DNA from 2 places in the Moritella yayanosii genome. Region 1 is predicted to be linked to the other one. Evidence: riboswitches for the same ligand, from Rfam matches in the RefSeq annotation. Region 1 holds a riboswitch; the other holds the start of a gene.

The links. Region 1 has a riboswitch for thiamine pyrophosphate ahead of thiD (bifunctional hydroxymethylpyrimidine kinase/phosphomethylpyrimidine kinase). Riboswitches for the same ligand answer to the same signal wherever they lie in the genome.
Region 2: it holds a riboswitch for thiamine pyrophosphate, as region 1 does, so the genes downstream of both, thiC (phosphomethylpyrimidine synthase ThiC) here and thiD (bifunctional hydroxymethylpyrimidine kinase/phosphomethylpyrimidine kinase) in region 1, are expected to answer to the same signal.

What each region holds. Positions count from the first base shown of each region.
Region 1 is NZ_LS483250.1:375,252-383,307, reverse strand. Features, by position in the region: gene acnD (Fe/S-dependent 2-methylisocitrate dehydratase AcnD) at 1-2,317, opposite strand, end outside; gene prpC (bifunctional 2-methylcitrate synthase/citrate synthase) at 2,324-3,448, opposite strand; gene prpB (methylisocitrate lyase) at 3,603-4,508, opposite strand; gene MORIYA_RS01715 (GntR family transcriptional regulator) at 4,510-5,235, opposite strand; TPP riboswitch at 5,664-5,768, shown strand; gene thiD (bifunctional hydroxymethylpyrimidine kinase/phosphomethylpyrimidine kinase) at 5,842-6,741, shown strand; gene MORIYA_RS01705 (ABC transporter ATP-binding protein) at 6,734-7,552, shown strand; gene MORIYA_RS01700 (ABC transporter permease) at 7,545-8,056, shown strand, end outside.
Region 2 is NZ_LS483250.1:2,778,048-2,786,103, reverse strand. Features, by position in the region: gene rpoB (DNA-directed RNA polymerase subunit beta) at 1-893, shown strand, start outside; gene rpoC (DNA-directed RNA polymerase subunit beta') at 994-5,277, shown strand; TPP riboswitch at 5,599-5,700, shown strand; gene thiC (phosphomethylpyrimidine synthase ThiC) at 5,832-7,850, shown strand; gene thiE (thiamine phosphate synthase) at 7,858-8,056, shown strand, end outside.

The DNA of each region.
Region 1 (8,056 bases):
CGAACCCTTCTGCAACAATCGCTTCGACACCCGCCAGACGAACCCCTTTCGCCGCCCAATCACGTGACGAGCCTTGGCCATAATCGGCACCTGCAACAATAATCAGTGGTTGCTTACGCTCCATGTAGGTTTCAATCGCTTCCCACATGCGCATTACGTTCCCTTCTGGCTCAACACGCGCTAATGATCCCTGCTTAACTTGGCCGTTTTCTAACACCATTTCATTATTTAGTTTCGGGTTAGCAAAGGTCGCACGTTGTGCTGTAAGGTGATCACCACGGTGCGTCGCATATGAGTTAAAATCAACTTCAGGTAAACCCATCTTATCTAAATAAGCCCCTGCTGCACTATCCAGCATAATTGCGTTAGAAGGTGATAAATGATCGGTCGTAATATTGTCACCCAATACGGCTAATGGACGCATGCCTTTCAAACTGCGCTTGCCTGCTAATACACCGTCCCAATAAGGTGGACGGCGAATATAAGTACTCTTCTCACGCCAGTCATATAACGGATCAATTTGCTCGCCATAATCGACACTGCACTCTATATCACGGCTAAACATCGCGTTGTAAACTTGTCGGAATTGCTCTGGTTTTACACTGGCTTTTACCACTGCATCGATTTCTTCATCGGTTGGCCAAATGTCTTTCAATGTGATTGCATTACCGGCCTGATCAAAACCAAGGGCATCACGTTCAATATCAAAACGGATAGTACCTGCAATCGCATACGCAACTACTAATGGTGGCGAGGCAATAAAGGCTTCATTAGCATGTGGATGAATTCGGCCATCGAAATTACGGTTGCCGGATAATACCGCGGTAGTATACAGATCACGATCCAACACTTCTTTCTGAATAACCGGATCTAAAGCACCACTCATGCCGTTACACGAGGTACAAGCAAACGCGACTATACCAAAACCGAGTTGCTCTAATTCAGGTAATAACTCGGCGTCTTGTAGATACAGTTGCACCGTTTTAGAACCTGGTGCCAATGAGGTTTTAACCCAAGGTTTACGGGTTAATCCAAGTTTATTAGCGTTACGGGCAATCAAACCTGCAGCAATCATATTGCGGGGATTACTGGTATTGGTACAACTGGTGATCGCGGCAATGATCACTGCACCGTCAGGCATTTTCCCCGGTACATTTTCAACTTTACCGCTGATACCACGCTTAGCTAATTCAGACGTAGGTACACGGTTATGTGGATTTGATGGTCCGGCAATATTACGGCACACAGTCGACAAGTCGAACTTAAGCACCCGATCATATTCAACGTTGGCTAAATCATCGGCCCACAAACCGGTTTGTTTGGCATAGGTTTCCACCAGCTTAACTTGCTCGTCTTCACGACCGGTTAATTTAAGGTAATCAATGGTCTGTTCATCAATTGAGAACAATGCAGCGGTCGCACCATATTCCGGTGTCATGTTAGAAATAGTAGCGCGATCAGCTAAGGTCAGATGCGGCACACCGTCACCATAAAATTCCAGATAACTTGATACCACTTTCTGTGCACGTAAGAACTCAGTCAATGCTAAAACTGTATCGGTTGCTGTCATACCTGCTGGTGGTTTACCGGTCAGTTCAACACCAATGATCTCTGGTAGACGCATGTATGACGCACGGCCTAACATCACGCTTTCGGCTTCGAGCCCACCGACACCAATGGCAATCACCCCCAAGGCATCAACCATCGGCGTATGGCTGTCTGTACCCACTAAGGTATCAGGAAACGCCACACCGTGCAGGGATTGGATCACCGGTGACATACGCTCTAAATTAATCTGATGCAGAATACCGTTACCTGGCGGGATCACATCGATATTCTTAAAGGCTGTTTTCGTCCAGTTAATAAAATGGAAACGGTCATCGTTACGGCGATCTTCAATGACACGGTTTTTTTCAAACGCATCGGGGTCGAAACCTGCATATTCAACCGCCAATGAATGGTCCACAATCAATTGGGTTGGTACCACAGGATTAACCTTGGATGGATCGCCACCTTTCGCCGCAATCGCATCGCGTAAACCGGCTAAATCAACTAATGCGGTTTGGCCTAAAATATCATGACAAACAACCCGCGCAGGAAACCAAGGAAAATCAAGATCGCGCTTACGTTCAATAAGCTGTTTTAAAGACGCTTCTAATACATTAGGGTCGCAGCGACGGACTAAGTTTTCCGCAAATACGCGTGATGTATACGGCAAAGTTGCATACGCACCCGCTTTAATGTCATCAACCGCTGCACGGGTATCAAAATAATCCAGTTCACTGCCAGGTAAAGGTTTACGATAGTTAGTATTCATAGTCTATTATCTCTCTGAAATTGGTGTTACAACTCTTGGCTCTGCACCAATATAATCGGCACTTGGGCGAATAATACGGTTGTTACTCCGCTGTTCCATCACGTGCGCAGCCCAACCGGTTAAACGTGAGCAAACAAAAATAGGGGTAAATAATTTAGTTGGAATACCCATAAAATGATAAGCAGAGGCGTGGAAAAAATCCGCGTTACAAAACAGTTTCTTGCTATCCCACATAAACTCTTCACACGCCACCGAGATATCGTATAACGCGGTATCACCGTGTTCGTGAGCCAGTTTTTCTGACCATTTTTTAATGATCACATTACGCGGATCGGAAGTACGGTAGATAGCATGACCAAAGCCCATGATTTTTTCTTTACGTTCAAGCATACCTGCCATCTGCGTTTTCGCGTCTGCAGGTGAAGTAAACGTCAGGATCATATCCATCGCTGCTTCGTTTGCACCACCGTGCAGAGGCCCACGTAAGGTACCAATAGCCGCAGTTACACATGAGAACATATCTGATAAGGTTGACGCACACACACGCGCAGTAAAGGTTGAAGCATTAAATTCATGTTCGGAATAAAGGATCAGGGATACATCCATCACCCGACGATGTTGTTTTGACGGTGTTTGACCACGCAATAATTTAAGGAAGTGACCAGCTAGCGATGCTTCATCAGTCGTACAGTCAATTTCCACACCATCATGAGCATAACGATACCAGTAACACATGATTGCAGGGAACGCAGCCAGTAGACGATTCGCCGCTTTGTTTTGCGCTGAAAAATCCGTTTCAGGTTCAATGTTACCTAAAAAAGAACAGCCGGTACGCATGACATCCATTGGATGCGTGTCTGCTGGGATATGCTGTAACACTTCTTTTAACGATTGCGGTAAATCACGCAGGGTATGCAATTCAGCTTTGTATGTTTCAAGCTGGTCAAGTGTCGGTAATTCACCGTTAAACAATAAATAAGCGACTTCTTCAAACGTTGAATTTTCGGCAAGATCAGCAATATCATAACCGCAATACGTTAAGCCGCTGCCTGATTTACCCACCGTACATAATTTTGTTTCACCTGCACTTTGACCACGTAAACCGGCACCTGATAGTTTTTTATCTGTCATAATTATTCCCTTAATTAATTTCAATCTGTTAATAGCAAATCGATACCCAAGTTACTTCCATATGCATCCTAAAACCTATAATCCTGAACATCCTGCTTGCTATTATTCATCCAATTTATTGAATCTTTGTTTCACATTACTTTAATCATAGCGGTTATTTATTCTTGCCTTCCGAGAACAATACATCCAGTTTTTGCTCGTAATCGTGATAACCGAGATAATCGTATAAATCCATACGCGTTTGCATATTATCAACCACGGCTTTTTGGTCGCCATCGCTCAATAAGGTTTTATAAACTAATTCAGCGGCTTTATTCATCGCGCGGAATGCAGATAATGGGTACAGCACCATGGCACAACCCCACTCTCCAAGTTGCTGTTTATTCCATAGTTCGGTTTGCCCAAACTCCGTAATATTTGCCAAAATAGGCACATCTAACGCTGCCGAGAATGCACGGTAATGGGCTTCTGTTTTCACCGCTTCAGCAAAAATACCGTCAGCACCCGCGTCAACATAGGCTTGTGCTCTGGCTATCGCAGCTTCCAAACCCTCTTGTGCGAATGAATCGGTACGCGCCATAATGAAAAAGTCAGCATCAGTACGCGCATCAACAGCAGCGCGAATACGATCAACCATCTCTGCTGTCGACACAATTTCTTTATTGGGACGATGACCACAACGCTTTTGTGCGACTTGGTCTTCTAAATGCACCGCTGCGGCGCCGGCTTTTTCCATATCGCGAATGGTTTTAGCGATGTTAAAAGCCCCGCCCCAACCGGTATCGATATCAACCAGTAAAGGTAAGCTCGATGCGGCGGTAATACGCTGCACATCAGCGATCACATCATTCAATGACGTCATGCCTAAATCCGGTAAACCGTAAGACGCATTCGCCACACCGCCACCAGATAAATAGATCGCCTGATGGCCTAATTGTTCAGCCATCATCGCGCAATAGGCATTAATCGTACCGACAACTTGTAAGGGTTTATTATTAGCCAGGGCTAAACGGAATTTAGCGCCGGGGGATAAACGTTGAGACGATGATTCTGTAGACATATTATTGCTCTCCTTGAACGGGTGTAGTGCCCGTCTTTAATTCTGCGGCTAGTTGACGTGCAATTTTAGTTTCAATGTTTTTACGTGACGCGGCGATATGACGACGCATCAGCATTTCGGCTAATTCTCCATCTCGATCACTGATGGCTTCGATAATCTGGGCGTGTTCTGAAAAAGCGCGGCTGGCTCTGGGGCTATGCATACCAAACTGACAGCGGTACATACGCACTAAATGATAGAGCTGACCACATATTAATTGAATGAGTTGGGCATTATGACTGCCCAAGATGACTTTATAATGAAAATCTAAATCACCTTCTTCTTGATAATAAGCAACGCCATCTTTTAGTGCTTGTGACGTCGCGTGTTGATTAAGCATGGCCTTCATGTCGACAATTTCAGCATCACTCATGTTCTCTGCCGCTTGCCTGCATGCCATGCCTTCTAACGCTTCGCGCACAAAATACAGGTCGAGTAATCCTTGCGTTGTGCATTGCACCACCCGTGAGCCAACATTGGCTTTACGTTCAATTAAATGACATTTCTCTAATCGGTTTAATGCTTCGCGAAGGGTAGAACGGCTGACTTGATATTGCTTTGCGAGTTCTGGCTCACTGATCTTACTGCCAGCAAGGATCTCACCTTCAACAATGGCACGCTGCATTTGTTCAAAGACTTTATCGGCTGTAGTCACAGCGACTATTTTTGTTGGATCATCTAAAGGCATAAGATTGTCGACAATGTTTAAGTTTCACTTAATACTATTTAATTTTTACAACTTGTCAACATTTACGCAACCAAACTCTCTATTTAGAATGGTAATTAAAGCTAGTCTATACTGAACATTGAGACGCGCTTTTCACACCTCAGCTACCTGCTATACGGATACATTTTACGATAACAAACAGATACACGATATCGGACAGGACTGTTCTAACTGAGGACTAATAAGGATTAATACAGTACTGACAACACTGATTATACGGTCGGACAAGATAACGTCCAAAATGGGGTTTTGATGTACACAAACCAGTGTTTGGTATCAGTACATCGTTAATTGGCCTTTTCTTTATATACGATAAATCAATCGCCTAACGTTATTCTAATATAAGTAACTGGCTATTGCGCTTTTAGCAAAACTTGTTACTATTGCCACTTATATAGTCGGGGGGCCTAATAAGCTGAGATCGCACATTAATTGCGAGACCCGTTGAACCTGATTCAGTTAACACTGACGTAGGGAACTATCCATCTCGCTTCTCAAGATTTGACCTCCTACGTCTCTCAATCTTTGGCTTGATAAAGTTCCTATACGTCTGTACTAGGGATATTTATGCTAAAGGTTACACCCACTGACGTTTTATCAAAACACAGTATCTCAAAAAATGACACATCAACACCAGCTTCATTAAAACAAAAACCATCAATACCTATCGTATTAACGATCGCAGGTTCTGATAGTGGTGGAGGTGCAGGTATTCAAGCTGATATCAAAGCCATATCGGCAACCGGTAGCTACGCTTGTTCTGTCATAACAGCTATTACCGCGCAGAATACCCTTGGCGTATCCGCTATTTTCCCCATTCCACTGGAACATGTCGAAAAGCAACTTGATGCCGTCTTTAGCGATTTAAACATCGTTGCCGTTAAAGTTGGGATGCTGGCAGACTGCGATATTATCAAAGTCGTTGCCGCTAAAATAAAACAATACAAGCCCGCCTTTTTAGTCGTTGATCCGGTTATGGTCGCCACCAGCGGCGATTTATTGCTAAAAGAATCTGCGATCAGCACGCTTAAATCAGAACTGCTACCATTAGCCGACTTGATCACCCCGAACCTGCCTGAAGGCGCGGCTTTAATTGGTTCAGACGTTCCGACCAATGAAGATGCGATGGGTGACATGATCTGCGAATTACGTCAGCTTAATGTCAATGCGGTATTATTAAAAGGCGGTCATTTAGAACAAGATGAAAACAGTAATGACCTGCTCATCTTCCAAGACCATTTTCAGCAGTTAACCGCAAAACGTATTCATACCCACAATACTCATGGCACTGGCTGCACCCTGTCTTCTGCCATCGCATCCTATTTAGCTCAAGGCCATGATCTACTACAAGCCGTTAAATTGGGTAAGCAATACATCTCCAATGCCATTGCCCATGCGGATGAATTAGATATTGGTAGCGGCCATGGTCCAGTAAATCACTTCTTTGCTGGCCATGCCGATGTCTAGCTCATCACAGGTAATGTTAGTACCTGAAAATAGCAAAAATAGCCTTGCCGTAAACATGACCATTACCAACGGTTATTTACGTTATAACGACAGTATTGACCCCGTATTAAGCAACCTTAATATGGTTATGCCGGCTCGGCAGTGGACCTGTATTTTAGGTCGTAGCGGCTGTGGTAAAACCTCGATGCTACGTTATCTTGCGGGCTTATTAGATCAGCAAGTGACGTGGTCAGGTGCACTGTCAATTAGCGCTAATAATCGAGAACTACCTGATTTAAGTAATCAAATTGCTTACATGGCCCAGCAAGACTTGCTACTGCCTTGGTTATCCGTGCTCGATAATGTCACGTTAAGCAGTAAATTCGGTGCCAAGACATCTAAGGCAGGCAAAGATAAAGCGCTGACCCTGCTCGCTAAAGTTGGTCTTGCTGATAACGCCCATCATTTTCCGCAACAACTGTCTGGCGGTATGCGTCAACGAGCGGCATTGGCGAGAACATTAATGCAAGACAAACCTGTGGTATTAATGGATGAACCCTTTTCTGCTTTGGACGCCGTCACCCGTTATCGATTACAAGATCTCGCCTGTGAATTGCTAAAGAATAAAACCGTGGTGTTAATTACCCACGAACCGCAAGAAGCGATCCGCCTCGCCGATCAAATTTATATTATGCAAGGCAATCCTGCTGCCGCAGAACGTTTGCAAGTACCATCAACAGCGACACCCCGCCCATTCGATGCTGAATGTGCACAGTTACAGCAACAAATCATGACTTGTTTAGCACAGGAATATGGCACTGAACATGAATAACATCGTTAATTCAAACCTTAACCATCAGCAAAATAGCCACGGCAAGCAGCAACAAGTCCCGATTAGCCCGGTACTGCGCATGATCATTAGTGCACTGGTTATCATCGGATTATGGCAAAGTATTGTGGTAATTTTTGACATGCCTTCTTTCATTCTTCCCGCGCCACTCGCTGTTTTTGAACGTTTAATCGAGCGTCATGACGTCTTGTTAAAACACACATTCGTCACCGCGCAAGAAATTGTATTTGGCTTGTTACTCGGTTTATTTATGGGGCTATTTTTTGCGCTGCAGATGCTGTTGTTTAAACCCATTAAGCATTGGTTATTACCTATATTAATTGCCAGTCAAGCGATCCCAGTATTCGCCATTGCACCAGTATTGATGCTGTGGCTGGGTTATGGCATGGCATCCAAGATTGTCATGGCCGCCTTAATTATCTTCTTCCCCGTCACGACCTGTTGTTATGACGGTTTACGTAATACCCCAACCGGTTATTTAGATCT
Region 2 (8,056 bases), 2.4 Mb from region 1:
TCGTTAAAGTACACCTAGCTGTTAAACGTCGTATCCAACCGGGTGATAAAATGGCTGGTCGTCATGGTAACAAAGGTGTGATCTCAACAATCGTGCCTATTGAAGATATGCCACACGATAAGTTTGGTGAACCCGTTGATATCGTACTGAATCCGCTGGGTGTACCATCGCGTATGAACATCGGTCAGGTACTTGAAGTTCACTTGGGCCTTGCTGCTCGTGGTATCGGTACTAAAATCGATAACATGATCAAAGAGCAACAAGATCTTGCTAAGATCCGTGAGTTTATGCAAAAAGCATACGACATCGGTGATTCGCATCAGAAAGTTGATTTATCAACTTTCTCTGACGAGGAAGTTCGTGTTCTTGCGCACAACTTACGTAAAGGTCTGCCAATAGCAACGCCTGCGTTTGATGGTGCTTCAGAAGCTGAAATCAAAGAAATGCTGAGACTGGCTGATTTACCAGAATCTGGTCAATTAGACTTATACGATGGCCGTACTGGTGATCGATTTGAACGTCCAGTTACTGTAGGTTACATGTACATGCTGAAACTGAATCACTTGGTTGATGACAAAATGCATGCACGTTCTACCGGTTCTTACAGCCTAGTTACTCAGCAGCCGTTGGGTGGTAAAGCTCAGTTCGGTGGTCAGCGTTTCGGTGAGATGGAAGTATGGGCTCTGGAAGCATACGGTGCAGCATATACTCTACAAGAGATGCTAACTGTTAAGTCTGATGACGTGAACGGTCGTACTAAGATGTATAAGAGCATCGTAGACGGCGATCATCGTATGGACCCAGGTATGCCAGAATCATTCAACGTATTGTTGAAAGAGATCCGCTCATTGGGTATCAACATCGAATTAGATGAAAACAAAGGTAAGAAATAAGCTCTTATTAAGAGATTATTCAGACTTTTGAATTAGCATTGCGCCTCGACTCATTTAGTGAGTTGAGGCTGCGTAGTTTTCACTCCCAGTGGAGAAAAACGTGAAAGACTTATTAAAGTTTCTAAAACAGCAAGGTAAGACCGAAGAGTTCGATGGTATCAAGATTGGTCTAGCATCACCTGAGCAGATCCGTTCTTGGTCTTTTGGTGAAGTTAAAAAGCCAGAAACCATCAATTACCGTACCTTCAAACCAGAACGTGACGGTTTATTCTGTGCGCGTATTTTCGGCCCAGTAAAAGATTACGAATGTCTTTGCGGAAAGTATAAGCGTCTGAAGCACCGTGGTGTTATCTGTGAAAAATGTGGCGTAGAAGTAACGCAGACTAAAGTTCGTCGTGACCGTATGGGCCACATCGAATTAGCGTCTCCTGTTGCACACATTTGGTTCTTGAAATCATTACCGTCTCGCATCGGTCTATTATTAGACATGACACTGCGTGATATCGAACGTATTCTTTACTTCGAATCATATGTTGTTATCGAACCTGGTATGACTTCGCTAGAGCGTGGGATGATGCTGACTGAAGAGCAGTATCTTGACAACCTAGAAGAATGGGGTGATGAATTTGATGCGAAGATGGGTGCAGAAGCTGTACTTTCTTTGTTACAAGATCTAAACCTAACCCAAGACATTGAAGAAATGCGTGAAGAATTAGAGACTACAAACTCTGAAACTAAACGTAAGAAGATCACTAAACGTCTTAAATTAATGGAAGCATTTTCTATCTCTGGTAACAAACCCGAGTGGATGATCATGAACGTACTGCCGGTATTACCGCCAGATCTTCGTCCTTTAGTACCACTAGATGGTGGTCGTTTTGCGACTTCTGATCTGAATGATCTTTACCGTCGAGTGATCAACCGTAACAACCGTCTAAAACGTCTATTAGACTTAGCTGCTCCAGATATTATCGTACGTAACGAAAAACGTATGTTACAAGAATCTGTTGATGCGCTATTAGATAATGGTCGTCGTGGCCGTGCGATCACAGGTTCTAACAAACGACCTCTTAAATCGCTTGCTGATATGATCAAGGGTAAACAAGGTCGTTTCCGTCAGAATCTACTCGGTAAACGTGTAGATTACTCTGGTCGTTCTGTAATTACAGTAGGTCCAACGTTACGCTTACACCAATGTGGTTTACCTAAGAAAATGGCACTTGAGTTATTCAAACCATTCATTTACGGTAAATTAGAATCACTTGGTTTTGCAACAACGATTAAAGCCGCTAAGAAAATGGTTGAACGTGAAGGCCCTGAAGTTTGGGATATCCTAGACGGCGTGATCCGCGAACATCCAGTCATGCTTAACCGTGCCCCAACACTGCACAGACTTGGTATTCAAGCATTCGAACCTGTGCTAATTGAAGGTAAAGCGATTCAGTTACACCCATTAGTATGTTCTGCATACAACGCCGATTTCGATGGCGATCAGATGGCTGTACACGTACCGTTAACAATTGAAGCTCAATTGGAAGCGCGTACACTGATGATGTCTACGAATAACATTCTGTCACCTGCGAATGGTGAACCGGTTATCGTACCTTCTCAAGACGTTGTATTAGGTCTTTACTACATGACTCGTTCTGGCGTTGGCGCTAAGGGTGAAGGCATGGTACTAGGTAGCCCTGAAGAAGCTGAAAAGCTTTATCGTAGCCACCTGGTTGAACTACATGCACGTGTTAAAGTACGTATTACTGAACATATTAAAGATGAAGAAACGGGTGAATTTACAGTTCGCACTGAACTGAAAAACACCACCGTTGGTCGTGCGATTCTTTCTTTAGTAGCCCCTAAGGGTCTACCATATGCATTAATTGATCCGATTAAAACTTTATCTGCTGAAGAAGAAGCTAAACTTGCAGCGAATCCAGCTAACTGGTTCCTGAAAGTATCTAACGAAGCGTTAGGTAAAAAGCAGATTGGTAAGCTACTGAATGACTGTTACCGTCTATTAGGTCCGAAAGACACTGTTGTTTTCGCTGACCAAATAATGTACACCGGTTTCCATTATGCTGCGCTTTCTGGTGCATCAGTGGGTATCGATGACATGGTTATTCCGGATGAGAAGAAAACGCTAATTGAAGCGGCTGAAGTTGAAGTAACTCAAATCCAAGAACAATTCCAGTCTGGTCTTGTTACTGCGGGTGAGCGTTACAATAAAGTGATTGATATTTGGGCGCGTGCCAATGAGCACATCTCAAAAGCAATGATGGATAACTTGTCGACAGAAACTAAAGTGAACTCTTTAGGTGATGTTGAGACACAGAAATCATTCAACAGTATTTACATGATGGCCGACTCTGGTGCTCGTGGTAGTGCTGCTCAGATTCGTCAGTTAGCGGGTATGCGTGGTCTGATGGCGAAACCAGATGGTTCGATCATTGAAACACCAATTACTGCCAACTTCCGTGAAGGTCTAAACGTACTTCAGTACTTCATCTCAACGCATGGTGCACGTAAAGGTCTAGCCGATACAGCACTTAAAACAGCAAACTCGGGTTACCTAACTCGTCGTCTTGTTGACGTTGCACAAGATCTTGTGATTAACGAGATTGATTGTGGTACTGAAAATGGCCTCATCATTACGCCTCATATTGAAGGTGGTGATGTTGTTGAACCGCTACGCGATCGTGTTCTTGGTCGTGTTGTTGCTGAAGATGTTGTGAATCCAAGTACTGGTGAAGTAATATTGCCACGCAATACATTACTTGACGAAAAACTTTGTGATTTCTTAGAAGAGCACTCAGTTGATCAAATGAAAGTACGCTCTGTAATTACTTGTGACAATGACTTCGGTGTTTGTGCAGCTTGTTACGGTCGTGATTTAGCACGTGGTGTTATGGTTAGTCAAGGTGAAGCTATTGGTGTTGTGGCAGCGCAATCAATTGGTGAACCTGGTACACAGTTAACGATGCGTACATTCCACATTGGTGGTGCGGCATCGAGAGCCTCTGCAGAAAATAATATCCAAGTTAAAAACACGGGTACGATTAAATTCCACAACGAGAAATACGTTGAGAATGTAGAAGGCAAACTGGTTATTACGTCACGTTCATCAGTCATTACGATTATTGATGAAAATGGTCGTACTAAAGAAAGCCATAAATTACCTTACGGTTCTGTTGTTGAATATAAAGACGGCGCAGCTGTTGTATCTGGTGACATTATTGCTAACTGGGACCCGCATACTCACCCAATCATCACCGAGGTGGCTGGTCAAATTAAGTTTGTTGACTTAATTGAGAGTATTACGGTTACTAAGCAAACTGATGATCTAACTGGTTTATCTAGCACGGTAATTCTGGATCCTGCAGCACGTGTTGCCGCTGGTAAAGATTTACGTCCTATGGTTAAGCTTGTTGATGCAGCAGGTAATGATTTATTCATTCCTGGTACTGAAGTTGTGGCACAATACTTCTTACCTTCAAATGCAATCGTTAACTTAGAAGATGGCGCATTAGTGACTATTGGTGAAGCGTTAGCACGTATTCCTCAAGAAAGCTCTAAAACACGTGATATTACGGGTGGTCTACCACGCGTAGCGGATCTGTTCGAAGCACGTCAGCCAAAAGATGCAGCTATCTTAGCGGAAATCTCAGGTACTATTAGTTTCGGTAAAGAAACTAAAGGTAAACGTCGTCTAGTGATCACACCGACTGATGGTGCTGAAGCTTACGAAGAGATGATCCATAAATGGCGTCACTTGAACGTGTTCGAAGGTGAGAAGGTTACTAAAGGTGAAGTTATCGCCGATGGTCCTGAATCAGCACACGATATCTTACGTCTACGTGGTATTAGCCATGTTGCGAACTATATCGCGAACGAAGTTCAAGAAGTATACCGTTTACAGGGTGTAAAGATTAACGATAAGCACATTGAAACTATCGTTCGTCAAATGCTACGTAAAGCTAACGTAATCTCTGCTGGAGATAGTCATTTCCTAGAAGGTGAGTTAGCTGAAGTGTCACGTCTGAAAATTGCTAACCGTCAGTTAATAGCCGAAGGCAAGCAACCAGCCGTGTATCAGCACATACTTATGGGTATTACCAAAGCATCTCTTGCAACTGAATCATTTATCTCAGCTGCATCGTTCCAAGAAACAACACGTGTTCTAACCGACGCTGCTGTTCATGGTAAGATTGATGACCTTCGTGGTCTGAAAGAGAACGTTATCGTTGGTCGTTTAATTCCTGCAGGTACAGGCTTCTCTTATCACCAAGAACGTGCAAAAAAACGTGCTGGTAAAGTAGAAGAAGTAATGCAAGAAATTACCACTGATGAAGCTGAACAGAACTTAGCAAACCTACTAAATAACCTTTAATTGATTTGCTGAATGCAATTAAAGTAAAAAGGAAGAGTCACAGGCCCACTGATACTTTGCCTTTTTATTGAGTAGATAAAGTTGTAGTCTTTTACAGCTAACATAAATCCCCAATACTATTTCGATAGTCCTGGGGATTTTTTTATGCCTGTTGAAAATGCTTATTAGTTACTTTACTGACTATCATCGACAATGTACTATTAGTATTAATGGCTCTGCAGATCGACCTTCGTTGTCAGACATGATGTGTACAGAACCTGTAGAAAGAGAGGATTAATCACGGTTACTCTTGTTTCCGCTTCACATTTTAGTCTATACTCGTGCATCTTGTCGGAGTGCTTTAGGGCTGAGACCATTTAAATATGGGATCCGTGGAACCTGATCAGGCTAATACCTGCGTAAGGAAACAAGAGTGATTAATACAATAATGTGAGTGCGATTCGAGGTTTGCCAGAGGGATTTTAAGGCGGCTTTGATAACATAAACAATCACCATATCTGTATCACTACTTTCCACACATACTCAACGACAAGCAATCATCTTATTAGAAAGGAATGAATGCTATGTCTACTACCAATATAAATCAAAGCAATAATACCAAAAAACCTACACGTCGTGAAAACCGTGAAAACGCTCAAGAATTTATTAACAATCTCAGTTGCGAACCATTTCCTAATTCAGAAAAATTTCATCTGACCGGTAGCCGTGACGATATTCGAGTGGCGATGCGCAAGATCAATCTTGATGAGACGTTAGTGGCAGGCAGTAAAGACGATCCGATTTATGAGCAAAATGAATCGATTCCAATCTACGATACATCGGGTGCCTACACCGATCCCGCGATTGAAATAAACGTTCACCAAGGTTTACCGAAGTTAAGACAGGGGTGGGTCGCTGAGCGTAACGACATTGAAGAACTCGAAATCGTGACGTCGCACTTTGCTCAACAGCGTCTTGCCGATGACGGTATTGACCATATCCGCTTTGAACATCTACCAAAACCAATCAAAGCTATTGACGGTCAAAACGTTACCCAGATGCATTATGCCCGCAAAGGCATCATCACGCCGGAAATGGAATACATCGCGATCCGTGAAAACATGGGCCGAGAGTTGATCCATAATGAGCTGTTATTAAAACAACATGCAGGTAATGATTTTGGCGCCAGTATTCCGGAAAAGATCACACCTGAATTTGTTCGTGATGAAGTGGCGCGTGGTCGTGCGATCATCCCTGCCAACATCAATCATCCCGAATCTGAGCCGATGATCATCGGTCGTAACTTTCTTGTGAAAGTAAACGCCAATATTGGTAATTCGTCGGTCACATCGTCGATTGAAGAAGAAGTCGAGAAGCTAGTGTGGGCGACACGCTGGGGTGCTGACACGGTAATGGACTTATCCACAGGCCGTAATATTCATGAAACCCGTGAGTGGATCCTGCGTAATTCACCGGTGCCAATCGGTACTGTGCCGATCTATCAGGCGTTAGAGAAGGTAAATGGGATCGCTGAGGATCTTACTTGGGAAGTATTCCGCGATACCTTGATCGAACAAGCAGAGCAGGGCGTTGATTACTTCACTATTCATGCAGGTGTATTATTGCGTTATATACCAATGACGGCAAAACGCCTTACCGGGATCGTGTCGCGTGGTGGTTCGATCATGGCTAAATGGTGTTTGACGCATCATAAAGAAAACTTTGCTTATGATCATTTCGAAGAGATCTGCGCGATTTGTAAAGCCTACGATGTATCTCTGTCGTTAGGTGATGGCATGCGTCCAGGTTGTGCGGCTGATGCCAATGATGAAGCTCAATTTGCCGAATTAGCAACCTTAGGTGAGTTAACGAAAGTGGCGTGGGAGCAAGACGTACAAGTTATTATCGAAGGTCCTGGTCATATCCCAATGCACATGATTAAAGTGAATGTTGAAAAGCAACTCGATATTTGTCATGAAGCACCTTTCTATACTTTAGGTCCATTGACGACTGATATTGCTCCTGGTTACGACCATTTTACTTCGGGCATTGGTGCCGCACAAATCGGCTGGTACGGTTGTGCCATGTTGTGTTATGTGACACCCAAAGAACATTTAGGTTTGCCGAATAAAGAAGACGTTAAGCAAGGCATGATCACCTATAAGATCGCTGCGCATGCGGCTGATTTAGCGAAAGGTTTCCCGGGTGCTCAAATCCGTGACAATGCCATGTCGAAAGCGCGTTTTGAATTCCGTTGGAATGATCAATTTAATCTGGCATTAGACCCTGATACTGCACGCGCTTATCACGATGAAAATATCCCCCAAGAATCCGGCAAAGTTGCGCATTTCTGTTCTATGTGTGGACCAAAATTCTGCTCAATGAAGATCTCACAAGATGTCCGCGATTACACTGCCGAGCAAGAAAAAATCAGTATTCAATTACTTGACGAAGTGGTTGTAATTGATGCCGAAGCGGGGATGCAGCTGATGTCGGAAGAATTTAAAAAGCACGGTGCTGAATTATACCTCTCACCTACACATGATGCGGTAAATGGTCGAGTGTCTGAATCTACACCTGTGAACGTGGAATAATAACTTAATGACTCAAGCCATTATTTGGACTATCGCGAGCCTTGCTGCTCGCGATAATGCTGCGACTCAAGCCGATATTAATACCATTAATGCGTTGGGTGGGAGTGGTTATCATGTATCGACGCCACTGTTATCCGATGCGGATTTTGCTGCTGAGTTAGCGATATTGACTGCTGCACCTGTGGCATCTGCCATTAAAATAGGGG